Regions from separate parts of the Rhizobium sp. PEPV16 genome, predicted to be linked through region 2. Evidence: predicted binding sites of a transcription regulator. Region 2 holds the regulator's gene; the other holds the start of a gene.
The links. The regulator HrcA, encoded in region 2, represses chaperone genes, less so after heat shock. The targets are predictions, from matches to a motif close to GTTAGCACTCNCNNNNNGNGAGTGCTAAC.
Positions count from the first base shown of each region.

Region 1: the regulator HrcA is predicted to act here: its motif matches at 1,194-1,222, upstream of groES (co-chaperone GroES).

Region 1 covers NZ_VSZV01000283.1:15,877-19,168, forward strand. Annotated here, with positions in the region: partial or broken gene groEL (chaperonin GroEL) at 1-767, opposite strand, end outside; gene groES (co-chaperone GroES) at 840-1,136, opposite strand; gene FY112_RS36720 (hypothetical protein) at 1,254-1,538, opposite strand; gene FY112_RS13110 (TIGR01459 family HAD-type hydrolase) at 1,531-2,379, shown strand; gene FY112_RS13115 (bifunctional riboflavin kinase/FAD synthetase) at 2,411-3,292, shown strand, end outside.
Region 2 covers NZ_VSZV01000344.1:16,132-39,329, reverse strand. Annotated here, with positions in the region: gene metK (methionine adenosyltransferase) at 50-1,303, shown strand; gene FY112_RS27645 (tRNA (guanosine(46)-N(7))-methyltransferase TrmB) at 1,300-2,001, shown strand; gene FY112_RS27640 (DUF2277 domain-containing protein) at 2,236-2,502, shown strand; gene FY112_RS27635 (DUF1150 family protein) at 2,557-2,814, opposite strand; gene FY112_RS27630 (Hsp20 family protein) at 2,862-3,287, opposite strand; gene FY112_RS27625 (nucleoside hydrolase) at 3,566-4,510, shown strand; gene grpE (nucleotide exchange factor GrpE) at 4,549-5,181, opposite strand; gene hrcA (heat-inducible transcriptional repressor HrcA) at 5,292-6,380, opposite strand; gene rph (ribonuclease PH) at 6,509-7,228, shown strand; gene FY112_RS27605 (VOC family protein) at 7,225-7,650, shown strand; gene rdgB (RdgB/HAM1 family non-canonical purine NTP pyrophosphatase) at 7,651-8,295, shown strand; gene hemW (radical SAM family heme chaperone HemW) at 8,305-9,507, shown strand; gene FY112_RS27590 (saccharopine dehydrogenase C-terminal domain-containing protein) at 9,638-10,750, opposite strand; gene dnaA (chromosomal replication initiator protein DnaA) at 10,886-12,436, opposite strand; gene rpsT (30S ribosomal protein S20) at 13,295-13,573, opposite strand; gene FY112_RS27575 (enoyl-CoA hydratase) at 13,766-14,539, opposite strand; gene mutM (bifunctional DNA-formamidopyrimidine glycosylase/DNA-(apurinic or apyrimidinic site) lyase) at 14,578-15,483, opposite strand; gene ubiE (bifunctional demethylmenaquinone methyltransferase/2-methoxy-6-polyprenyl-1,4-benzoquinol methylase UbiE) at 15,633-16,409, shown strand; gene ubiB (2-polyprenylphenol 6-hydroxylase) at 16,481-18,055, shown strand; gene FY112_RS27555 (aromatic amino acid lyase) at 18,207-19,793, shown strand; gene FY112_RS27550 (amidohydrolase family protein) at 19,817-21,196, shown strand; gene FY112_RS27545 (Zn-dependent hydrolase) at 21,193-22,473, shown strand; gene FY112_RS27540 (DUF917 domain-containing protein) at 22,454-23,198, shown strand, end outside.

The DNA of each region.
Region 1 (3,292 bases), on a different contig from region 2:
CCTTCGACGTCTTCAGCGACGATGAGGAGCGGCTTGCCGGTCTGAACGACGGCTTCGAGAACCGGGAGCATCGACTGCAGGTTCGAGAGCTTCTTCTCGTGAAGGAGAATGAAGACGTCTTCGAGGTCGGCGATCATCTTTTCCGGGTTGGTCACGAAGTAGGGGCTGAGGTAGCCACGGTCGAACTGCATGCCTTCGACGACTTCGAGTTCGGTTTCGGCGGTCTTGGCTTCTTCAACCGTGATGACGCCTTCGTTGCCGACCTTCTGCATGGCTTCAGCAATGTCGAGACCGACCTGCTTGTCGCCATTGGCCGAAATCGTGCCGACCTGTGCAACTTCTTCCGAAGTCGAGATCTTCTTGGCCTTGGCCTGGAGATCCTTCACGACGTCCGCAACAGCGAGGTCGATGCCGCGCTTCAGGTCCATCGGGTTCATGCCGGCTGCAACGGCCTTGTTGCCTTCGCGAACGATCGCCTGGGCAAGAACGGTAGCCGTCGTGGTGCCGTCGCCGGCGATGTCGTTGGTCTTCGAAGCAACTTCGCGGACCATCTGGGCGCCCATGTTTTCGAACTTGTCTTCGAGTTCGATTTCCTTGGCGACGGAAACGCCGTCCTTGGTGATGCGCGGCGCGCCGAAGGACTTGTCGATGATGACGTTACGGCCCTTCGGGCCGAGCGTGACCTTCACTGCATCGGCGAGAATGTCGACGCCGCGCAGCATTTTTTCGCGCGCGGTGCGGCCAAACTTGATTTCTTTAGATGCCATATTCTTAACTCCTGAATTCGAGTTGTTCGGGCAAAGAGCCCGTCAGCCATTTCGGGAAAGCAGGTCGGCCGATCAGCCGATGATGCCCATGATGTCGGCTTCCTTCATGATCAGAAGGTCTTCGCCGTCGATCTTGACTTCGGTGCCGGACCACTTGCCGAACAGGATGCGGTCGCCAGCCTTGACGTCGAGTGCGACGACCTTGCCGGACTCATCGCGCGCGCCGGAGCCGACGGCGACGATTTCGCCTTCCTGCGGCTTTTCCTTGGCGGTATCGGGAATGATGATGCCGCCCTTGGTCTTGGCTTCGGACTCAACGCGGCGAACAACGACGCGGTCGTGAAGGGGGCGGAAGTTGGTGCTTGCCATTGTCTAATCCCTCGATCGAATGACATTCGCGGGCCGGATTGGCCCACATGGATAGATGTTAGCACTCCCTTGCGGTGAGTGCTAGCGACGAGCATTTAGGGATGGCTCCGAGAGGAGTCAATGAGAGCAATCACGAATTTTTGTGCCGGAATTGTGAAGATGCCGGAGAATAGTCGGAGATTGCGGCCGAAACCTCGGCGCAGCTGAACTTTGCCGAACTCGTCCGCGCTCGGCGATCTGCCGCTTCGCGGTAATCGTCAAAACACTTTGCCCTTCCGCTTTGCCGGACCGCCGTTCGAGTTCTTCGCATTGGCCCGGCAGCGAAGAAAATGGCTTGCCATCGCCTTGCGCCTTTGCAATGTCACCGGTGACTGAAGCAAATCGGGAAATCGGAATGGCCAAGCGGATAGAGAAGTTCTCGGAGATGTCAGGTCACTATGATGTGGTGCTCTGCGATGTCTGGGGCGTCGTTCACAACGGCGTCGATCCGTTCCCGAAGGCGGCCGCAGCGCTTGAAGCGGCCCGCGAAAGCGGCCTCGCCGTTGTCCTTATCACCAATTCGCCGCGCCTTTCCTGGCAGGTGGTCGAGCAACTGCGCCAGATCGGCGTTCCCGACAGCGCCTATGACAGGATCGTCACCTCTGGCGACGTCACGCGCGGTTTGATCGCCGAAGGGCCGAAGACGGTCTTTCTGCTCGGCCCCGAGCGCGACAAGGCGCTGCTCGAAGGCATTGGCGTCGAGCGCCGGCCGGCGGGCGAAGCGCAATCGCTGGTCTGCACCGGCTTTTTCGACGACGAGACCGAGAAGCCGGAGGATTACACCGACATGCTTCTCGATTTCAAAGCCCGCGACGTGCCGATGATCTGCGCCAATCCCGACCTCATTGTCGAGCGCGGCCATCGCATCATCCCCTGCGCCGGCGCCATGGCCGCCTATTATGAGCAGCTTGGCGGCAAAACCCGCATCGCCGGCAAGCCGCACCGGCCGATCTACGAGGCGACGCTAGCGGCTGCCCGCGAGCTTCGCGGCGATTTCCCGGTCGACCGCGTGCTGGCGATCGGCGACGGCATGCCGACCGATGTGCGCGGCGCCTTGAATTACGGCCTCGACCTCCTCTACATCAGCGGCGGTATCCACGCTAAGGAATATACTCTCAACGGCGAGACCGACGAGGCGATCCTCAACGCCTATCTCGAACGGGAAAACGCCGCGCCGAAGTGGTGGATGCCCCGCCTTGCATGAAGACACGCCTTGCATGAAGAGAAGCCAGCCGATGACCGTCTTCCACCGCAATGAAACCCGGGAACCCTTGCCCGCCCATCTGAAGGGCGGCGTCATTGCCATCGGCAATTTCGATGGCGTGCACCGCGGTCATCAATCGGTGCTGAGCCGGGCGCTCGAGATCTCCAAGGCGCGCGGTATCCCCGCTTTGGTGCTGACCTTCGAGCCCCATCCGCGCACGGTCTTCCGGCCGCAGGCGCCGGTCTTCCGCCTGACGCCGGCGCCGCTGAAGGCCCGTATCCTGGAAACGCTGGGCTTCAGCGCCGTCATCGAATATCCCTTCGACTACGAGTTCTCGCAGCGCTCGGCCGATGATTTCATCCATTCGATCCTGAAGGATTGGCTCGGTGCTTCCGAAGTCGTCACCGGCTTCGATTTCCACTTTGGCCGCGGCCGCGAGGGCGGTCCCGCCTTCCTGATGAATGCCGGCCATACCTATGGCTTCGGCGTGACCCTGATCGATGCCTTCCGCGACGAAAACGCCGATGTCGTCTCTTCCAGCCATATCCGCGCGCTGCTGAAGGAGGGCAATGTCAGCGAAGTCGCCGGCATGCTGGGTTATCGCTATACGGTGGAAGCCGAGGTGATCGACGGCGAAAAGCTCGGCCGGCAGCTGGGTTTTCCCACGGCCAACATGCGCCTGCCACCGGAGGTCGATCTTGCCGCCGGCATCTACGCCGTCCGCTTCCGCCGCCAGGACGGCACGCTCCACGATGCCGTCGCAAGCTATGGCCGTCGCCCGACGGTGACCGAAAACGGCGCACCGCTGCTCGAAACCTATCTTTTCGATTTCAGCGGCGATCTCTACGGCCAGCTCTGCTCCGTCTCCTTCTTCGGCTATCTCCGCCCCGAGCTGAAATTCGACGGCCTCGAT
Region 2 (23,198 bases):
GAACTGAGTACCTACTAGCTGGCTTTTATTCTTTGAGGGGAATCCCGAAATGCGCGCGAATTATCTCTTTACCAGCGAGTCTGTTGCCGAGGGTCATCCGGACAAGGTCTGTGATCGCATCTCCGACGAGATCGTCGATCTGGTCTACCGCGAAGCGGCCAAGACCGGCGTCAATCCGTGGGGCGTGCGCATTGCCTGCGAAACGCTGGCGACGACCAACCGCGTCGTCATCGCCGGCGAGGTCCGCCTGCCGCCGAGCCTGATGAAGAAGGACAAGGACGGCAAAGACGTCATCAATCCTTCGAAGTTCAAGGCTGCCGCCCGCCGCGCCATCAAGGATATCGGTTACGAGCAGGACGGCTTCCACTGGAAGACGGCAAAGATCGACGTGCTCCTGCACTCGCAGTCGGCCGACATCGCGCAGGGCGTCGACAGCGCCGCCGACCAGCAGGGCGACGAGGGCGCCGGCGACCAGGGCATCATGTTCGGTTACGCCTGCCGTGAAACGCCGGATCTGATGCCGGCACCGATCTATTATTCCCACAAGATCCTGCAGCTGCTCGCAGTTGCCCGCAAGAAGGGCGACGGCGAAGTCGCCAAGCTCGGCCCCGACGCCAAAAGCCAGGTGACCGTGCGCTACGTCGACGGCAAGCCGTCGGAAGCAACCTCGATCGTGCTTTCGACCCAGCATCTGGACGAGAGCTGGGATTCGAAGAAGGTCCGCGCCGTCGTCGAGCCCTATATCCGTGAAGCGCTCGGCGAGCTGAAAATCGCTGACGATTGCAAGTGGTACATCAACCCGACCGGCAAGTTCGTCATCGGCGGACCGGACGGCGATGCGGGCCTCACCGGCCGCAAGATCATCGTCGACACCTACGGCGGTGCCGCTCCGCATGGCGGCGGCGCATTCTCCGGCAAGGACACGACGAAGGTCGACCGTTCGGCCGCCTATGCCGCTCGCTACCTCGCCAAGAACGTCGTAGCTGCCGGCCTTGCCGACCGTTGCACGATCCAGCTCTCTTACGCCATCGGTGTTGCTCAGCCGCTGTCGATCTATGTCGACCTGCACGGCACCGGCAAGGGTGTTTTCGAGGATCAGGTCGAAGCCGCGATCCGCCAGAACATGGACCTGTCGCCGTCGGGCATCCGCCGTCATCTCGACCTCAACAAGCCGATCTACGCCAAGACCTCGGCTTATGGCCATTTCGGCCGCAAGGCCGGCCGCGACGGCTCGTTCTCCTGGGAGCGCACCGACCTCGTGAAGGCGCTCAAGGAATCTGTTAAGACCAAAGCCGCTGCATGACGGATATGGAACGCCGGGGGCGGGCGACCGAAGCCTTCTTCGGTCGCCGCAAGGGCAAGGCCCTGCGCGAACAGCAGGCCGAAACGCTGCACAGTCTCCTGCCGGCATTCCTGATCGATCTGTCGGCGGCTCCCCCGGAGCCGCTGACTTCCCTCTTCCCGCTTCCGGTCGAAAGATTGCGGCTGGAAATCGGTTTCGGCGGCGGCGAGCACCTGATCTACCGCGCGCTGGAAAGGTCTTCGACCGGCTTCATCGGCGTCGAACCCTTCGTCAATTCCATGCAGAAGCTGCTGTCGCGCATCGGCGAGACGGGTGCCGCCAATATTCGCGTCTATAATGACGACGCGACGCAGCTGCTCGACTGGCTGCCGGACGGCGCACTCGATCAGGTCGATCTGCTCTATCCCGATCCCTGGCCGAAGCGGAAGCACTGGAAGCGGCGTTTCGTCTCGAAAACCAATCTCGACCGCTTTCATCGCGTGCTGAAGCCCGGCGGCCTGTTCTGCTTCGCCTCCGACATCGATACCTATGTAAACTGGACGCTGATCAAGTGCCGCGACCACGGCGGTTTCGACTGGATAGCCGACAATGCAGCCGATTGGCTGACACCCTATGAGGGCTGGCCGAGCACACGTTACGAGGCCAAGGCGCGCCGCGAGGGCCGGTCTTCGGCCTATCTGACGTTCAGGAAAATCTGAGGCAGCCGGCAAGTCGGCGAACGCGCCTGTGATGTTCTTCGCGAGAGCAATCGCCTGGGACGCTGATCTGATGGTTCCCGACAGCGACAAAAAACCGAACTGAAGGAGTTGCGCCCTGCCTTGCGACGCGTAGGGTTCCGCCGTTGGACCGGTTGCCATTAGCGCTCACGCGACTATTTTCTGTGCTGGCCACCCTCCTCTCAATGGAAGAGAGACAATGACCGGGAGCAAGTCATGTGCCGAAATATAAAACCCCTGTTCAATTTCGATCCGCCAGCGACGGACGACGAGATCCACGATGCCGCGCTCCAGTTCGTGCGCAAGGTGAGCGGAACGACCAAACCGTCGAAGCGCAATGAGGTCGCATTCGAGCACGCGGTCAATTCCATCGCGGCATGTGCCCGCGAGCTGCTCGATTCGCTGGAAACGTCTCAACCTCCTCGTGATCGCGAAGAAGTAGCGGCAAAGGCGCGCGCGAGAACGGCGGTCCGGTTCGCTTAAGGAAACCCTGTCACGCACAAGAGATCTCAATCAAGGCTCAAATGGCCTTGACGGTCAGTGCAGGCTGACCGTCTTCAATTCGTCCTCGGCAGCCTTGAAAAAGGTGCTGGAGCGGTTGTCCGTCAAAAGGATCGGCGTGCCGTCGGCGCCGAAGAGTGCCCAGAGATCGACGTTCGGATCGATATCCGGCGCCTCGGGAAAGCACTTGGCGACCTCATCGGTGCGCATTTTTCTGATATAGGCGACCTCGCCGTTGCCGATGTGGGCAAGCTCGGATTTGGTCAAGTGAGACGTGGCTTCTTTCATCAACATTCCTGTTCCTCCGGGAGAAGGGACCAACGGTTCGACAAACCGTTGTGCTACTGTGAGACCGAAATGTTAATTTTCTTGATCATGCGCGCGGGTTCCGGACGAATTAGATCGACGGAGAGCAGACCGTTCTTCAGGGCCGCACCCAGCACCTGCATCCCGTCGGCAAGAACGAAAGTACGCTGGAACTGACGGGCGGCGATACCGCGATAAAGATAGTCCCGCTCACCCTGTTCGACCTGGCGGCCGCGGATCACAAGCTGGTTCTCCTCAATGGAGACATCGAGTTCCTCCTCGCTGAACCCGGCCACGGCAAGGGTGATGCGCAGACGTTCCGGGGCGCCGGTGTCGGCGGCGATACGTTCGATATTATAAGGCGGATATCCGTCACTCGCCTTGGAAATGCGCTCCAGCGTCTTTTCCATGGCATCGAAGCCCAGAAGCAGCGGACTGGCGAAAGGGGTAATGCGGCTCATCTTTTTTCAAGTCCTTGATGCAAGCGACCATCCCGGACCTCAAGTGCAGCATCCGGATGCCGCTAATATGGGGACAGAATACCGGCGCCGCAAGGCATCGGCCGCGACGTGCCGGCGTCACCTCTCGATTTTAAGGTGATGGCGTCAGGCTCTTTCCTTGACAAAGCGTCAGCTGCCTCGCATCAAAACATGCCCGCGCCGAATGTGCTGATTTGAGACGGGACGTGAAGAAATCGGTACATGCCGATAACATGCAGTGCGAGGATGGAACGATCGGAATGGCAAGCGCAAGAAAGATCATCATCGACACGGATCCCGGCCAGGACGACGCGGCCGCCATCATGCTTGCCTTCGGCAGCCCTGATGAGCTGGAGGTGCTGGGGATCACGACGGTCGCCGGCAATGTGCCGCTTTCGCTCACCAGCCGCAATGCGCGCATCGTCTGCGAGCTCTGCGGCCGGGCGGAGACGAAGGTTTTCGCCGGCGCCGACGCGCCGATCGCTCGCAAGCTGGTGACCGCCGAACATGTGCATGGCAAAACTGGCCTCGACGGTCCGGATCTCGACGAGCCGACGATGGCGCTGCAGCCCGGCCATGCCGTCGACTTCATCATCGAGACGCTGCGCCGCGAGCCGGAAGGCACGGTGACGCTGTGTACGCTCGGGCCGCTCACCAATATCGGCATGGCCTTCCAGAAGGCGCCCGACATCGTCCCCCGCATCCGCGAACTGGTGATGATGGGCGGCGGCTTTTTCGAGGGCGGCAACATCACGCCGGCGGCCGAGTTCAACATCTATGTCGACCCGGAGGCAGCCGATATCGTCTTCCGCTCGGGCGTTCTGATCGTGATGATGCCGCTAGACGTGACGCATCAATTGCTGACCCGCAAGGACCGGGTGAAGCGCATGGCCGAGATCGGCACGGCGCCGGCAAAGGCCATGGTCGAGATGCTGGAATTCTTCGAACGCTTCGACATCGAGAAATACGGTTCCGACGGCGGGCCGCTGCACGACCCGACCGTCGTCGCCTACCTGCTGAAGCCGGAGCTTTTCAAGGGCCGGGAGTGCAATGTCGAGATCGAGGTCCAGTCCGAACTCACGATCGGCATGACCGTCGTCGACTGGTGGCATGTGACCGAGCGCAAGCGCAATGCCAGGGTCATGCGCCAAGTCGATGCGGACGGCTTCTTCAATCTGCTGATCGAACGCTTCGCCCGCATCTAAACTTCGGTTTCCCTTCCTCGAGGAGGAAGGAAACGATCTCAAGCGTCTTTCTCGTCGAAGACGGAGTTGGTTTCGGCTTCGGCCGGCTTCGGACCGCCCTTGGCGACGCCGACCATGGCCGGGCGCAGCACGCGCTCGCCGATGGTGAAACCGGCCTGCACGACCTGCACGACCGTGTTGTTCGGCACGTCCGGGTTCGGCACCTCGAACATCGCCTGATGGAAATTCGGATCGAACTTTTGGCCAACCGGCTCCAGTTTGCGAACGCCGTGGCGTTCCAGAGCCGACAGCATGGCACGCTCGGTCATCTCGACACCCTCGATCAGCGTGCTCAGGCCGGCGTCTGCTGCAGCCTTGGTCTCCGGAGGGATGGCATCAAGCGCGCGGCGCAGATTGTCAGACACGGCGAGCATATCGCGGGCAAAACCCGCCACGGAATAGGACTTGGCATCCTTTACCTCGCGCTCGGTGCGCCGGCGCAGATTGTCCATCTCGGCAGCAAGGCGCAAATAGCGGTCGCGCAGTTCGCCGTTTTCGGCTTTCAGAAGCTCGATCGGGTCCGGCTGGGCGGGCTCTTGCTGCGCAGTTTCGTTCTCGACGTAGGCGGCAGCGTCGGCTGCGGCGTCGGCCGCAGTTGCGTCAGGTCCGTTTTTCGTCGTGTCATCGGTCATGACGGTCTCCGGTTGGTGTCTTCAGATGCGCCCGATATCGAGGTTTGACCGAAAAAAATCAAGTCTGCGTGACAAAGAAGCGAAAATTCCGCGTGACTGATTGCTGCGCATCAAAGCTGATTGCGCGAAAGGCGGGAGACGAGCTGGGCTGTATAGTCCACCATCGGCACGATGCGGGAATAATTGAGCCGCGTCGGACCGATGACGCCGACGGCGCCGACGATGCGATCGTCATCGTCGCGATACGGCGCGACGATGAGCGACGAGCCGGACAGCGAGAAGAGCTTGTTTTCCGAACCGATGAAGATGCGCACGCCCGAACCGCTTTCGGCGAGATTGAGGATCTCGATCAGGCTGTCCTTCTTCTCGAGATCATCGAACAGCAGGCGCAGCCGGTCGAGATCCTCGGCACCAGCGAGCCCTTCGAGCAGGTTGGCGCGACCGCGGATGATCAGCTGCGTCGGCTTTCCCTCGTCCGGGCTGCCGGCCCAGACAGCGATGCCGCGCTCGACCAGATCGCGCGACAGGGCATCAAGCTCGTGACGGACGTCGTCTTTCAGCCGGCTTAATTGTTTGCGGAGCTCCGGCAGGGTCTGGCCGGACATATGGGCATTGAGAAAATTCGCCGCTTCCGTCAGCTGCGAGGAGGTGACGCCCGCCGGCAGCTCGATGATGCGGTTTTCCACCTGATCATGATCGCCGACGAGCACGGCCAGCGCCTTTGTCGGTTCGAGCCGGATGAACTCGACATGTTTCAGCACCGGATCGCTTTTCGAGGTGATGACGAGGCCGGCGCCGCGCGAAATGCCGGATAACATGCGGCTTGCCTCGTTCATCATCGATTCGACGGGATTGCCGCCGCTTTCGGCCCGCACCTGGCGGTCGATGCTGGCGCGCTCCTCGGCCGAGAGGTCGCCGACCTGCATGAAGGCATCGACAAAGAACCGCAGGCCGATCTGGGTCGGCAGCCGGCCGGCGCTGACATGCGGCGAATAGATCAGGCCGAGCTCTTCGAGATCGCTCATGACGTTGCGCACCGAGGCCGGCGACAGCGACATCGGCAGGATACGGGACAGGTTGCGCGAACCGAGCGGCTCGCCGCTCTCCAGATAACCTTCGACGATGCGACGAAAAATTTCCCTGGAGCGCTCGTCCAGCGCAGCTACGGCATCCGAAACCGACGTCGACCTGATGCCCATGAAGCTTTCGAACCCGTGTTGATGATACTTCCCGAAAAGTAAGTCAAACTAACACCCGTGGCAAAAGGGAATTTGCAAATGAGCGCCGCCAATCGTAGAAGCGGTCAAATAAACCCCAGGAGATAAGAATGCGGCCTTCAGGCAGAAAAATCGACCAGATGCGCAAGGTCTCGTTCGAGCGCAATTTTTCCAAGCATGCGGAAGGCTCCTGCCTGGTGAAGTTCGGCGATACGCATGTGCTCTGCACGGCAAGCCTCGAAGAAAAGACGCCGCCATGGTTGCGCAATACCGGCAAGGGCTGGGTCACGGCCGAATACGGCATGCTGCCGCGAGCGACCGGCGAACGCATGAAGCGCGAAGCCGCCGCCGGCAAGCAGGGCGGCCGCACCCAGGAAATCCAGCGGCTGATCGGCCGGTCGCTGCGCGCCGTCGTCGACCTGCAGGCGCTCGGCGAACGGCAGATCACGCTCGATTGCGATGTCATCCAGGCCGATGGCGGCACACGGACAGCCTCGATCACCGGCGGCTGGATCGCGCTTTACGACTGCCTGAAGTGGATGGAAAGCCGCAACATGATCAAGGTCGACCGGGTCCTGAAAGATCATGTCGCCGCCATTTCCTGCGGTATCTTCGCCAGCCAGCCGGTGATCGATCTCGATTACATCGAGGATTCCTCGGCAGAGACCGATGCGAACTTCGTCATGACAGGCACCGGCGGGATCGTCGAGATCCAGGGCACAGCCGAAGGCACGCCGTTTAGCGAAGGCGAATTCACCTCGCTGATGCAGCTTGCCAGAAACGGCATCGGCGAACTCGTGGCGCTGCAGAAGCAAGCCGTCGAAGGATGAACCCCATGCTGGAAGGCATGTTGGAAACGGCGCTCTATGCGCGGGATCTCGATAAGGCCGAGACGTTCTACGAAGACGTTCTCGGGCTTGAAAAGATCGCCCGCGCCGCCAACCGGCATGTCTTCTTCCGCTGCGGGCCGGGCGTTCTCCTGATCTTCAATCCGGACGAAACGGTAAAGCCGCCGGCGCCGGAGGCACTGCAGGTGCCGCCGCACGGCACGATCGGCCAGGGCCATGCCTGTTTCCGGGTATCCGGCCGCAATATCGATGCCATGGCCGAACGGCTGACGGCGGCGGGCGTGGCGATCGAATCCGAAGTGCGCTGGCCGAACGGCGGCCGCTCGATCTATTTCCGCGATCCGGATGGCAACAGCCTGGAATGCGCGGAGGCTAAAATCTGGGGCATCGAACAGGAAATCTGAATGCGCAAGCTTGAAACGAAGACCATCGTCGTCGCCAGCCACAATGCCGGCAAGATCCGCGAGATCCAGGAATTGATCGGGCCGCTCGGCTTCACCGCCAAATCGGCCGCCGAGCTGAACTTCGTCGAACCCGATGAGACCGGCACGAGCTTCGAGGAGAATGCGACGATCAAGGCGGTCGCCTCGGCCAATGCCTCAGGCATGCCGGCGCTGTCGGACGATTCCGGGCTGGTGGTCGATGCACTCGGCGGCGATCCCGGTGTCTACACCGCCAATTGGGCGGAGAAGGCCGACGGCACGCGCGATTTCGATATGGCGATGGCGAAGGTGGAAAAGGCGCTGCAGGATGCCGGCGCGACAAAGCCTGAACAGCGCAGGGCGCGTTTCATCAGCGTGCTCTGCCTTGCCTGGCCGGACGGGCATACGGAGCTGTTTCGCGGCGAGGTGGAAGGCAGCGTCGTCTGGCCGCCGCGCGGCACCCAGGGCTTCGGCTACGATCCGGTCTTCCAGCCCGAGGGCTACGACATCACCTTCGGCGAAATGAGCGGCGAGGAAAAACACGGCTGGAACGTCGGCAAGCCGCAAGCGCTGTCGCACCGCGCCCGCGCCTTCAAGCTCTTTGTCGAAACCTGCCTGGAGGCATAAGGTCGGTCCGTGGTCAATTTCGATACGCCAAGCACCTCGCGCGACGCGGCTCTGCTGCCTGATACCGGCGAGCCGGGCTTCGGCGTCTATGTGCATTGGCCCTTCTGCGCGGCGAAGTGTCCTTATTGCGACTTCAACAGCCATGTGCGCCACCAGCCGGTGGATCAAGAACGCTTTACATCAGCTTTCTTGAAGGAGATGGCGGCGGTCCGGGCGATCAGCGGACCGAAGACGGTGACGAGCATCTTCCTCGGCGGCGGCACGCCTTCGCTGATGAAGCCGGAAACGGTCTCCTCCATTCTCGACGGCATTGCGCAGCACTGGCATGTGCCTGCCGGCATCGAGATCACCATGGAGGCCAACCCTTCGAGCGTCGAGGCCGAACGCTTCCGCGGCTACCGGGCGGCCGGCGTCAATCGCGTCTCGCTCGGCGTGCAGGCGCTGAACGACCGGGATCTGAAATTCCTCGGCCGGCTGCATGATGTCGCCGACGCTCTGAAGGCGATAAGGCTGGCGCGCGACATCTTTCCGCGCATGTCCTTCGACCTGATCTATGCCCGGCCGGAGCAGACGGTCGAGGAATGGGAAAAGGAACTGAAGGAGGCTATCTCCCATGCGGTCGACCATCTTTCGCTCTATCAGCTGACCATCGAGGAGGGCACGCCCTTCTACGGCCTGCACAAGGCCGGCAAGCTGATCGTACCGGACGGCGAGCAATCGGCAGTGCTCTACGAGGCGACGCAGGAGATCACCGCGCGCGAGGGCATGCCGGCCTATGAGGTTTCCAATCATGCCCGGCCGGGGGCCGAAAGCCGGCATAACCTGACCTACTGGCGCTACGGCGATTATGCCGGCATCGGCCCAGGCGCCCACGGCCGGCTGACGCGTGGCCCCGAGAAGCTCGCGACGGCGACCGAACGCAAGCCGGAAACCTGGCTCGACATGGTCGAGCGTGACGGGCACGGCATTCTCGACGAGGAGCGGCTCGGCTTCGAGGAGCAGTCCGACGAGCTGCTGCTGATGGGGCTGCGGCTGAGAGAAGGTGTCGATCTCGCCCGCTGGCAGCAGCTTTCGGGCCGTGACCTCGACCCCAAACGCGAGGAATTCCTGCTCGAACACAAATTCATCGAGCGGATCGGTAATTCACGCCTGCGCTGCACGCCATCAGGCATGCTGATCCTCGATTCCGTCGTCGCCGATCTCGCCTGCTAACGCGGCGGGCTGGATTTGCAGCGCGGCGGCATTGACATCACCGCCGCGCAGGCACGTCTCAGCCGTGACTACTGCATAATTCCTTAAATCGAGATCGATTTAAGGATAAAATTATGCAGCATTCAAAGTGCTACAGCGTCCTTTGCGCGTCTGAATAGACGCGCGGCGCTGTAGTGGCGCCCGCCTTGAAGAGGCTGCCGGTCGGCGTCTTCAGGAACATCTCCAACGGAATATGCTCCTGGTGCAGGAAACCGGTCGCCGGTAGCAGACCGTCGCGGACCATCTCGATGACGGCGACGACGGAGGCTGACGTCGTCCAGGCGATCGCCGTGCGGCGCGCGCCGGCAATCTCGATCGGGTAATAGGCGCGCACGAACTCCTTGCGGCGCAGGCTGCCATTCTCGGTGCCCTCGGCGGCGACATGGACATAGACGACATCGTCTTCAACCGGCGGCTTGGCATTGGTCAGGATCTCGCCGGCGAGCTTGCGCTTGTCGCGCATCAGCAGCTCGTGGAAGAAGAAGTTCATCAGCTCCATATGGCCGGGATAACGCATGGTCTTGTAATCGAGATTGTCGATCTTGCCGAGCATGGTGTCGCACATGGTGCCAAGGCCGCCCGACGTCGTGAAGGCTTCGAGCTTGACGCCACCGACATAGACGGTCTCGTGCCACTCCATCGGCGAGACGAGCTTGCGCACACCGCCCTCGATGACCTCGCAGTCGTTCAGATATTCGTTGACGACGCCCTCGGGCGACCAGTTGAAGGCGTAGCCGAGCAGCCCGGTCGGATGCTGCGGCAGGGCGCCGACGCGCATGCGGATCGACCGGCAGCGATCGAAGCCGTCGGCCAGGCTTGCGCCGACGATGCCGACGAAACCCGGCGCCAGGCCGCATTGCGGTGCCATCAGGCCGCGGGCGGTCTTCGACAGCTCGATGATGAAATTGGTTGTGGGAACGTCTTCGGTCAGATCGAAATAATGAATGCCGGCAAGATGGGCGGCGCGCGCCAATTCGATGTTCAAATGATAGGGCAGGCAGGAGAGCACCGCCTCGACATTCGAGAGCAGTTCGCCGATCACCTGCGGGTCGGAGATATCGCCGGTGCGGCACTTGAAGGGGACGTCACTCAGCGGCAATTGCGCGTCGACGCCGATGACCTCGAAGCCGCCTTCATGCAACAGCGTCGCCGCCAGCCGTCCGACCTTGCCCAGGCCGAGAACGGCGATCTTTTCGAAACTCATTCATTCCTCCCACGCGCCGTTTGGCGCTTCAGTCTTTGACATGCACGTCATGCGCGGGAGGTATAGAATAAAAAACTTATAAAGGAAAACGGCCGGAATCGCTTCCGGCCGTTGATTTTTCGCAAAAACTATCGATTATTCGTTGATCAGCCGCTTCAGAAGCTCGACTTCGTGCGAAAGCTTGGTGTCTCCCGAAATCAGTTCCTCGATCTTGCGCACGGCATGCAGCACGGTCGTGTGATCGCGCCCGCCGAACCGGCGGCCGATCTCCGGGAAGGAGCGCGGCGTCAGCGTCTTCGACAGATACATGGCGATCTGGCGCGGCTTGACGATGACGCGGGTGCGGCGGTTCGACACCAGTTCCTGGCGCGAGACGTTGTAGTGCCTTGCGACGATGCGCTGGATATCCTCGATGCGCACACGGCGGGGCTCGCCGGAGCCGACCAGATGGGCGAGCAGTTCGTCGACGCGTTCGATCGACAGGTTCGGCTCGAAGGAACGGCGGAAGACCAGCTGGTTGAAGGCGCCTTCAAGTTCGCGGCCGCTGGCCGTGACGTTGCGGGCGACATGCTGGAGCAGTTCGGCCGGAATGTCGAGCGACGGATCTTCGAGCCGGGCGACAGCCAGGCGACGCTTGAGGATTTCGAGACGCATCTCGTAATCCGGCGCGTCGAATTCGATCGCCACACCGCCCTGCAGCCGCGAGCGAACGCGGGGGTCGAGCGACTCCAGCTCCCAGGGCGCACGGTCGGCGGCAACGACGACCTGCTTGGCGCTGTCGAGCAGCATGTTCAGGAGATGGCAGAATTCATGCTGGATCATCTTGCCCTGCAGGAACTGCATGTCGTCGATGATCAGGAGATCGATATTGCGCAACGAATCCTTCAGCGTCAGCGCATCATTGTCGCGGATCGCGGTGGCAAAGCGCCACATGAAATATTCGGCCGTCAGATAGACGACGCGCAGAGCCCGCGGGTTCTGCACCGCCGCATTGGCGACCGCCTGCAGCAGGTGGGTCTTGCCCAGGCCGACGGTCGAATGAATGAAGAGCGGGTTGAAGCGCACGGCGCCCTGACCAGCTTCCGCAATCGTCTTTGCAGCCGCAAGTGCGACCCGGTTCGAGCTACCTTCGACGAAGGTGTCGAAGGTAAAACGGCTATCAAGCGGCGAACCGAAGAGCGGCGAGCCAAAGCTTGCTGGCCTTGCGGCGGCAACAGCCGAAACCGCCTGTTGGACGGCCTGACCGGCCGGCTGCGCGCTTGTCGGGCGGCGCATCTGCGTGGGGGCGGCTGGTTCCGGCGCGACCGCCTCATCGAGTGCCTTGGTGCCGTGGCGCGTTGCCGTGCGCACCAGGACTTCGATTTTCAGAATTTCCGGATCCTCGGCCTGGAACAGACCGGTGATGAGATCGAGATAACGATTGTTGATCCACGACTTCAGGAAGGTCGTGGGAACCGAAAGGCGAACCACGCTCTTCGATACCGAATGCAGCTTCAGCCTGGCAAACCAGCTGGCATAGACGTCAGGACCGACCTGGGCCTTCAAGCGCGCGCTGACGCGCTCAAACAAAATGCTCTGCTTCATTTCCGCCTTTGCTTCGCCCACTTCGAGGCGAATGGAGCCGAACGCTTGCGGTGCCGCATCCCCATTGTCGAGCCCGCCCGTCGTCATCGTATTCATCTGCATAATGCCGCCTTTCAATTCCACCGGGCGGCATCCGCTAAAACAGCCGCCCGATCAATCCCCGCTTTGGCGGGCTGACGGATCCTCATGAGCCGCTCGCCTGCCGGTTCACTCAAAACACTGGCCCCTCAACGGGACCGACGCAGAACTCCGTTGCAGGGGCCGCATTCATGCGGCAACCTTCATCGGCCTTCCGTGTCAGGCTGGCGGTCGAACCTCGTTTTCGGCCGACCAGCCCGAACGCAATATTACTTTACCTTCTCCGGCGGCCTCGCCTTAAACGTGTGGCCGCTGAAGGCACAAAACATCCCCGCTCCGTAACAGCCACGTTACGGCTCAAATCCGTCGAGTGCTTGAAAAAACGAAAGCGCAGGGCTCCGTAACAAAAGGCACAAACTCATCGCCCTGCCGACGTGGCAGTTAAAACCGAGCCTCTGCAGGTGATGTCCGCGCCCTCTGTTGGAAGCCATTTAGGCAGGATCAAACGGCAATATCAACGATGAATTTTACGCAAAATTAACAAGCGGCCATTGACTCGGCCTGCCCTTTTCGGGCGTCACACCAGCGTCAAAAAAGAATCGCAGTTGAATCAAAGAGATTCCCCCGTTCGGGCTATTTTGACACGCATTGAAAGAAAAAAAATAAAATCCTCTTGACTCCCCTGTGGTCCGGGAAGCTTGGGGCAGAGTCGCGCAGTGCAAAAGCATCCTTGCGCAAGACTTTGTTTTTAAACAATTTTTCCTGTCATGGCGCTGACACGTAACAGTCTTGAGATTAACCATGCAGGGGCTGATCGGTTGAATCGAAAAAGCCCGGTAAAATTACCGGGCTAATCATAAAGAAGAAGTCGTTAACGGAAGATTACGCGGTCGTGGTGACCGAAAGAGCCTTCACACGAGCGGCCAGGCGCGAGACCTTGCGAGATGCCGTGTTGGAATGCAGCACACCCTTGCTGGCAGCGCGGGCAAGCTCGGGCTGAGCCGCCAGGAAAGCTTCCTTCGCCTTGGCGGCGTCACCGGAGGCGATGGCCTCTTCGACCTGGCGAACGAAAGTACGAACGCGCGAGCGACGAGCCTTATTGACGTCGGTACGGCGGGCGATCTTGCGGGTCGCTTTTTTCGCCGAAGTTGTATTGGCCATGGATGCCTCTCTCAAGAATTCGAACAAACTCCGCCATTACCGCGGGCCCTGCGGCCACAAAATCCAGCAATGCGGGAGCAATCGCGGAAAACCAAACCGGCTTTCCGAACCGTGGGCGGGCATATAACTCTAAAGCCGGCCCACGTCAACGCGGATTTTCAAGCTTTACCACCAGCAAGCGCCTAAAAGCATTCAACGGTGCGTAAAAGCCGGTTTGCGCTTCTCGACGAAGGCCGCCATGCCTTCTTTCTGGTCTTCCGTGGCAAAGAGGCTGTGGAACAGGCGGCGCTCGAAACGCAATCCCTCCTCCAGCGTCGTCTCGAATGCGCGGTTGACCGCCTCCTTGGCCATCATCACCGAGGGGCGCGACAGCGAAGCGATCTTTTCGGCGGCCGCCAGCGCCTCGTCGAGCAGACGCTCGGACGCGACCACACGCGAAACGAGTCCCGATCGTTCGGCTTCCGCCGCATCCATCATGCGGCCGGTCAGGATGAGATCCATTGCCTTCGACTTGCCGACGGCGCGCGTCAGCCGCTGCGAGCCGCCCATGCCGGGAATGACGCCGAGGGTGATTTCCGGCTGGCCGAACTTCGCCGTCTCCGAGGCGATGATGAAATCGCACATCATGGCGAGCTCGCAGCCGCCGCCGAGCGCAAAACCGCTGACGGCAGCGATCACCGGCTTGCGTGCCTTGGCGACCTCATCCCAGCCGCTGATGAAATCACTCTTATAGATATCGGCGAACTCAAGCGGCTGCATCTCCTTGATATCGGCGCCGGCAGCAAAGGCGCGCTCGGAACCGGTCAGCACGATCGCGCCGATCGCCTCGTCGGCGTGGAAGGCGGCATAGGCCTCCTTCAGTTCCTTCAGGACGGTGGAATTCAGCGCGTTCAGCGCCTGCGGGCGGTTTAGCGTGACGAGGCCGACATTGCCTCGGGTTTCGACGATCAGGGTCTCATAGGCCATGCTGTTCTCCCGGTTTCTCACTCTTGCTTCTGGCAGGCTTAGTTCTGGCAGGTGGCGCAATAGAAGGTGGAGCGACCCGCCTGGACGATGCGGGCGACCGTACCGCCGCAGCCGGGCGTGCGGCAAGCCTGACTTTCGCGATCATAGACGGAGAAGGAATGCTGGAAATAACCGAGCGATCCGTCGGTCTGGATGTGGTCGCGCAGCGATGATCCGCCGGCGGCGATCGCTTCGGCGATGACGTCGCGGATCGAGGCGACGAGCAGGTCAAGCTGCGCCTTCGGCCGGCCAGTCGCCGTTACCAGCGTACCGGCGGCGCGGATCGGCGAAAGATGCGAGCGCCACAGCGCCTCGCACACATATATATTGCCGAGACCGGCAATGTTCTTCTGGTCAAGCAGCGCACTCTTCAGCGGCTGCGCCTTGTCCCGAAAGCGTTCGGCCAGATAGGCGGCGCTGAGCTCGTTTCCTGTCGGCTCCGGGCCGAGATCGCGAAAGAAGGGATGGGCGGCGAGATCGGCACGTCCCACCATATCCATGAAGCCGAAACGGCGCGGATCGTTATAGACGACGCGGCGCGGGCCGCTTGTGCCTTCCAGATGGAAGACGACGTGATCGTGCTTCTCGTCCTTCGAGCGGGCATGGTGGAATTCGCCCGGCACGCCGGAGGCGGCACCCTCCTCAATGCGGCCTTCCTCAATGCGGAAAGAACCAGACATGCCGAGATGCGAAATCAGCGTGTTGCCGTCGTCGAGATCGACCAGCAGATATTTGGCGCGGCGGCCAAGGCTGACGATGGTGCGGCCGGAAACCCTGTCCGCGAAAGCATCGGGAAAGGGGAAGCGCAGATCGCCGCGGCGCAGCTCCAGTCTGGTGACGCGCGTGCCCTCCATCGCCGGCGTCAGGCCGCGTTTCACCGTTTCGACTTCTGGCAATTCCGGCATCTTAACCCATCTATCTCTAACGTGTTTCAACAAACGACGATGTGCGCTATAGCGCCAGTGTGCCGCGGAAAACGCGGCCCAGTGATAACGTCGCGCGCGGTCTTTCGCTATGGCCGTCGCGCCCGAATCGTCAGGAACGGAGCAGTCTGATGTCAGAAAGCCGCACTTCCGCCGATGGCGGCATGGAGACCTCCTACGGCTTCCGCGAGGTGCCTGACGGCCAGAAGCAGAGCCTGGTCAACCAGGTGTTCCACAAGGTCGCCAAGCGCTACGACATCATGAACGACGTCATGTCGATGGGCATGCACCGCGCCTGGAAGGATGCGATGATCTCGGCGCTGAACCCGCGCAAGGAGCCTGGCTACAAGGTGCTCGACGTCGCCGGCGGCACTGGTGATATCGCCTTCCGCATCGTCGAGGCTTCGGGAAGACAGGCGCATGCCACGGTGCTCGACATCAACGGTTCGATGCTCGGCGTCGGCGCCGAGCGGGCGGAAAAGAAGAAGCTTTCCGGCAATCTCACCTTTGTCGAGGCGAATGCCGAGGAACTGCCTTTCGAGGCAGGCAGCTTCGACGCCTATACGATCGCCTTCGGCATCCGCAACGTGCCGAGGATCGATGCGGCGCTGTCTGAAGCCTATCGCGTCTTGAAGCGCGGCGGGCGGCTGCTGGTGCTGGAATTTGCCGAAGTCGATATGCCGCTTCTCGACAAGATCTACGACGCCTGGTCATTCAATGCCATTCCGCAGTTCGGCAAGGCGATCACCGGCGATGCCGAACCCTACCAATATCTGGTGGAATCGATCCGCAAGTTCCCGAACCAGGAGAATTTCGCGGCAATGATCCGCCAGGCCGACTTTTCGCGCGTCACCTTCACCAATTATACCGGCGGCATTGCCGCACTCCATTCCGGCTGGAAGCTCTGAGGCATGACGCAGGCCACACGCTTTCCTTCATTCCTGTCCTTGGCCGCCCCTTCGCAAGCAGGCCAGCCTGCATGAGCACTTTCGGCGCCTATTTCCGCCTTTGGCGCGTCGGCTGGGTGCTCGTGCGTGAGGGTGTCGTGTCAGCCCTTCCTTCCGAAGGGCTGCCGCCTCCGGTCGCGTTCGCCAAATCCTTCGTCACGATTTTCGAGCGAAGCAAGGCGCGGCATCAGAAGCGCAGCGACCGGTTGGCCCAGGCTGTCGAGCGGCTCGGTCCTTCCTATGTGAAGATCGGGCAGTTCCTGGCGACGCGGCCGGATGTCGTCGGCGTCGAATTCGCCAACGACCTGTCGCAGCTTCAGGACCGGATGGCCTTCTTTCCCTCGGCCGCCGCCAAGGCCAATATCGAGGGCTCGCTCGGACGGCCGATCGGCGAACTCTATGCGAGCTTCGGCGATCCGATCGCCGCCGCCTCGATCGCGCAGGTGCATCCGGCCGAGGTCGATAGTGCCGAGGGCCGGAAGAAGGTCGCCGTCAAGATCGTGCGCCCCGGCGTGCGCCAGCGCTTTGCCCATGACATCGAGGCAATGTATCTCGTTGCCCATATGCAGGAGCGTTTCCTGCCGTCCAGCCGGCGGCTGCGGCCGGTCGAGGTGACGAAGACACTGGAGCAGACGACCAAGGTGGAGATGGATCTTCGCCTGGAGGCGGCCGCCCTTTCCGAGATCGCCGAGAATACCGAACGGGATCCCGGCTTTCGCGTGCCGAAGGTCGACTGGGAACGCACCGGGCGCGACGTCATCACCATGGAGTGGATCGACGGCACGAGGATGTCCGATGTCGACGGCCTGCGCGCGGCAGGCCACGATCTCAACCTGCTTGCCGATACGCTGATCCAGTCGTTCCTGCGCCACACGCTGCGCGACGGCTTCTTCCATGCCGACATGCATCCGGGCAATCTCTTCGTCGATGCGGGCGGCATGATCGTCGCCGTCGACATGGGCATCGTCGGGCGGCTGGGCAAGAAGGAGCGGCGGTTCCTCGCCGAAATCCTCTATGGCTTCATCACCCGCGACTATATCCGCGTCGCCGAGGTGCATTTCGAGGCCGGCTATGTGCCCGGTCACCACAATGTCGAGAGCTTCGCCCAGGCGATCCGGGCGATCGGCGAGCCCATCCATGGGCAGCCGGCCGAGACGATCTCGATGGGCAAGCTGCTGACGCTGCTTTTCGAAGTGACCGAACTCTTCGACATGGCGACACGGCCGGAGCTGGTGATGCTGCAGAAGACCATGGTCGTGGTCGAAGGCGTGTCGCGCATGCTCAATCCGCGCTTCAACATGTGGAAGGCCTCCGAACCTGTCGTCGGCGACTGGATCCGCACCAATCTTGGTCCGAAACGGATCGCCACCGATCTCAAGGACGGGCTGAAAGCGGCGGTCAAGCTCGCCGAAGCCGTGCCGGAAATCGCGGCAAAAACCGAAAAATTCCACCATCAGCTGCTGTATATGAGCGAACATGGACTGCGTTTCGATAATGAGACGGCGGAGGCGATCGGCAAGGCCGAAGCGCGGCACAACCGCTCGGGCAGGATTGCGCTGTGGATCATCGCATTGACGCTTGTCTATATTGCCTGGATGCTGAGCTGACCGCCTGCCAAAAACATGCGGTGTTCGGCATTTGGGATATCCCATGTGACGGAGGGCTCGCTTAGTCTCTCGTTCCGAGCATGATGCCGAACAGTGTGAACGGTTTTCGGGCGACATCATGCTCAGCATCCTGTTCTAGGGAGATAGGCACATGAAGCACGAACGCCTTGGCATCGAACTTTCCGGACGGCCGCTCGGTTTTGCCGACATGGTGACGATCGGGGCGGGCAAGGCTGCGGTTTCGGCTTCGGCAACCGGCATGGCCCGCATCGCGATCGCCCGCGAGGTCGTCGAGGATGCCATTGCCTCCGGCATGCCCGTCTACGGCTCGACGACAGGCGTCGGCGCCATGAAGGATGTGGAGTGGTCGGCCGACGAACTCGACACCTTCAATCTAGGCCTGGTGCGCGCCCATCATTTCGGCACCGGCACCCCTTTTTCCTGCAGTATCGTGCGCAATGCCATGGCGATCCGTATCAACACGGCGCTGACCGGCCAGGTCGGCTGCACGCCGGAGCTGATCCAGGCCTATATCAGGATGCTCGAGGCCGATCTCATCCCGGTCGTGCGCCGTACCGGCTCGATCGGCTGTGCGGATATCGGGTTGATGGGACAGATCGGCGCGGTGCTGACCGGCGTCGGCGAAGCGATCTATCGAGGCAACCGGATGCAGGCGGCCGAGGCTTTCCAGGCGGCCGGGCTGGAACCGATGCGGATGGCGCCGCGCGACAGCCTCGCTTCGCTCAGCATCAATGCGGTGAGCTTTGCCTCGGCAGCGGAAACGACGCGCAACGCCGCGGCCTCGATCCGCGTCCTGCTGGCGACGGCGATGATGGCGGCCGGCGCGCTCGGCGCTTCCCGCGATCCCTGGAAGGCGGTCCGGCATGTCGGAACGGCGCGCGAGGCGCTGATCGGCGCATGGCTCTGCAATGCCTCCGACGAATGGAACTGGCCCGTCGCAACCCATGTGCAGGATCCGCTCAGCCTGCGGATGATCGCCCAGGTGTTCGGCGCGGTGATCGAAAACCTCTTATCGACCGGCCACAAGATCCTTGCCGCCACCGGGCGCTCGGACGACAATCCCGTCGTGGTCGAAGGCCGGGTGATGACGTCGGGCGGTTCGCTGCCGCTCGATGTGACGATCCTGCTCGAATCGGCAGCGCTCTGCATGGCGCATGCGGCGCGCAACGCCTTCAACCGCTGCGTCATTCTCGGCAATGGCCAGCGGCGCGACCTGCCGGTCAATCTCGTGCCGCCGGGGCGGATCGCCACCGGCTTCGGGCCGATCATCAAACTTGCCGGCGAGATCTTCTCGCGCGTGCTGTCGATGTCCAATCCCGTGTCGGCGCAGTCGCTGGTCGTCGCGGCCGGGCTCGAGGATGAGGCGGCGTTCCTGCCGCTCGTCATCGAACGCTTCGACCGGCAGATGCGGGCGCTGAAGCGTCTCGCAGCACTCGAGGCGCTGCTGTCGGCCCAAGCTATCGACATTCTCGGCGATGAACCGAAGGGTGTCGCCGCCATGCTCTACGAGGTCGTGCGCAAACATGCGGATTTCTATACGGTCGACCGGCCGCTTTCGGCTGAAGTGGAGGCGATCGAGGAGGAACTTGGTTCGGACGAATTCGTTACGAAGCTGACCGAGCAGGTTCCGATCGCCTCCTTCGACGATTTCTTCGCCCTCGGCTCGCTGGAGCGCATCGAGGAACGGCTAACCCGTCACGAGCCGGCAGCGGTGTGATTTCCAGTTACGGAGAAAGCGGCATGGACTTCGATCTCGTTTTGCAGGGCACGGTGGTGCTGCCGGACCGCATTCTCGACGAGGGCTATGTCGCCGTGCGCGACGGCAAAATCGCCGAGGCCGGCCTCGGCGTGCCGCCTGCGGGCCGCGAACGGCATCTGCTCGGAAAAGCGCTGATCCTGCCCGGCGCGATCGACGCCCAGGTGCATTCGCTTTCCCAGAAGGACCAGGAAGATTTCATCTGGTCGACGCGCTCGGCGGCAGCCGGCGGAGTGACAACGATCGTCGACATGCCCTATGACGAAGGCAATCTCGTCTGCTCGGCAGCGGCGGTGAAGCGGAAGATCGACCATGCCGGTCCGCAGGCGCGCGTCGATTTCGCGCTTTACGGCACCGTCGATCCGGAAGAAGGCCCCGCACGGGTCCGCGAAATGGTGGAGGCAGGCGTTGCGGCCTTCAAATTCTCGACATTCGGTACCGACCCGAAGCGCTTTCCGCGCATTCCGCCGGCCCTGCTCGACGCCTGCTTTGCGGCTATCGCGCCGACGGGGCTGACGGCGGGCGTACACAATGAAGACGACGAGGCGGTGCGCACTTACATGGAGCAGGTGAAGGCGAGCGGCATCACCGATTGGCGGGCGCACGGCCTGTCGCGGCCGCCGATCACCGAGCTGCTGGCGATGCATACGATCTTCGAGACCGGCGCCAATACCGGCTGCCCGGCGCATGTGGTGCACTGCTCGCTCGGGCGCGGCTACGATATCGCGCGCGCCTATCGCCGCGACGGCTTTGCGGCGACGGTGGAATGCTGCATCCACTATCTAACGCTCGACGAGGAAAACGACGTGAAGCGCCTCGGCGGCAAGGCGAAGATCAATCCGCCCGTGCGGCCGCGCGCCGAGGTGGAGGCGCTCTGGCGGAAGGTTGCCGAGGGCGATGTCTGGCTGGTCTCGACCGATCACGTCAGCTGGTCGGAAAACCGCAAGACCAATCCCGACATGCTTGCCAATGCCTCCGGCGTTCCCGGTCTCGAGGTGATGATGCCGCTGTTTGTCAAAGGCGCCGTGGACCGCGGCATTCCGCTGACATGGGCAGCCAGGCTGATGGCGGAGAACCCGGCAAAGCATTTCCGGCTCGACCATATCAAGGGCGCGCTGACCCCGGGCAAGGATGCCGATATCGTCGTGCTCGAGCCGCGCGACAGCGTCTATGATGCCGCCGTGAGCGGCAACAACGTCGTCGGCTGGAGCCCCTATAACGGCATCCGCCTGCCGTGGGCCGTTTCCGCCACCTACCTCAGGGGCGAAAAGATCGCCGAGGGCGCCAAGGTGCTGGCCAAACCCGGCAACGGCCGCTTCGTGCGGCCGCCGCCGCGCCAGGTCATTGCGGGAGCTGTCGAATGAGCCGCAATCTTCCCGTCAATGCCAGCCGGATCGCTGGAGATATCGAGGCGCTGGCCGGGATCACCGAGCCGGGGCATCCCTGGACGCGGCGGGCCTTCTCGCCGCTCTTTCTCGATGGCCGGGCCTATATCGAAGCGCGGATGAAGGCGGCGGGACTGGAAACGCGGATCGATGCCGCCGGCAATCTGATCGGACGGCGGACAGGCCGGAAACCGTGGCTCGGCACGATCATGGTCGGCTCGCATTCCGACACGGTGCCGGAGGGCGGCCGCTTTGACGGCATCGCCGGCGTGATCTCGGCGCTGGAGGTGGCGCGCGCGCTGCGCGATCAGAATATCGAACTCGATCACGATCTCGAAATCGTCGATTTCCTTGCCGAGGAGGTGAGCATCTTCGGCGTGTCCTGCATCGGCAGCCGCGGCATGACCGGCCAACTGCCGGAGGCCTGGCTTTCGCGCGTCAGCGACGGGCGCGACCTGGCCGAAGGCATCGCCCAGGTCGGCGGCAGACCCGATGTGCTGATGCAGCAGAACAGGCCCGATATAGCAGGCTTTCTGGAGCTTCATATCGAACAGGGGCCGGTGCTCGAAGCCGAAAAGGAGGATATCGGCATCGTCACCGCGATCTCAGGCATCACCCGTATCGAGATCACCGTCGAAGGGCGGGCCGACCATGCCGGAACGACGCCGATGGATCGGCGGGCGGATGCGCTGGTCGCAGCGTCGCAGTTGGTGCTCGACATCCGCAACGCCGCCGCCGAACTTGCCAAAACGCCGGGCCATTTTGCAGCAACGGTCGGGGAATTCAGGATCGAGCCGAACGCCGCCAATGTCGTGCCGTCGAAGGTGGTGCTGCTGATCGATGGCCGTGCCGAAGTCCGTGCCGACATCGAGGCATTCTGCCGCTGGCTCGACGGCCATGTCGAAAAGCTGGCGGGCGCCTATGGCGTGACGATCAAGACCCCGAACCGAGTTTCCGACAATCAGCCGACGCCTGGCGATGCCGGACTGCTGTCGATCTTGGAGGCTGCCTGCGAACGGGTCGGCGCAAAACATCGGCGCATGGCCTCCGGCGCGGGACACGATACCGCCTGGATCGCCAAGGTGGCGCCGGCGGCGATGATCTTCGTGCCCTGCCGGGACGGCCGCAGCCATTCGGCCGACGAGTGGGCTGAAAACGACGATATCGCGCTCGGCGCGGCCGTGATGTTCGAGGCGGTGCGCGCGATGGACAAAAGCTTGAATCAGGAGAAGGCGAATGGGACGCATACTCGTTGAGAAGGACGTGGAAGCTGCCGTCAAGGGCGGCTCCGTCTATGCCGCCGGCGGCGGCGGCTGGGCCGATCACGGACGGATGCTCGGTTATGCCGCCGTCAATGTCGGCAAGCCCGAGCTGGTCTCGATCGACGAACTGAAGGACGAGGACTGGATTGCCACCGCAGCCGCGATTGGCGCACCGGCCTCCACGACGCCCTGGGAAATGCAGGGCATCGACTATGTGAAGGCTGTGCAATTGCTGCAGGAGGCGCTGGGCGAAAAGCTTTCCGGGCTGATCATCGGCCAGAACGGCAAATCCTCGACGCTGAACGGCTGGCTGCCGTCAGCGATCCTCGGCACCAAGGTGGTCGACGCGGTCGGTGATATCCGCGCGCATCCCACAGGCGACATGGGCTCGATCGGCATGGCCGGTTCGCCCGAGCAGATGATCCAGACCGCCGTCGGCGGCAATCGCGCCGAGAACCGTTATATAGAACTGGTGGTGAAGGGAGCGACGGCGAAGATCTCGCCGGTGCTGCGCGCCGCCGCCGACCAATCCGGCGGCTTCATCGCCAGCTGCCGCAATCCGCTCCGCGCCTCCTATGTCCGCACCCATGCAGCGCTCGGCGGTATCTCGATGGCGCTTGCGCTCGGCGAGGCGATCATCGCGGCGGAGAAGCGCGGCGGATCTGCCGTCATCGACGCGATCTGCAAGACGACGGGCGGGCATATCCTTGCCGAGGGCG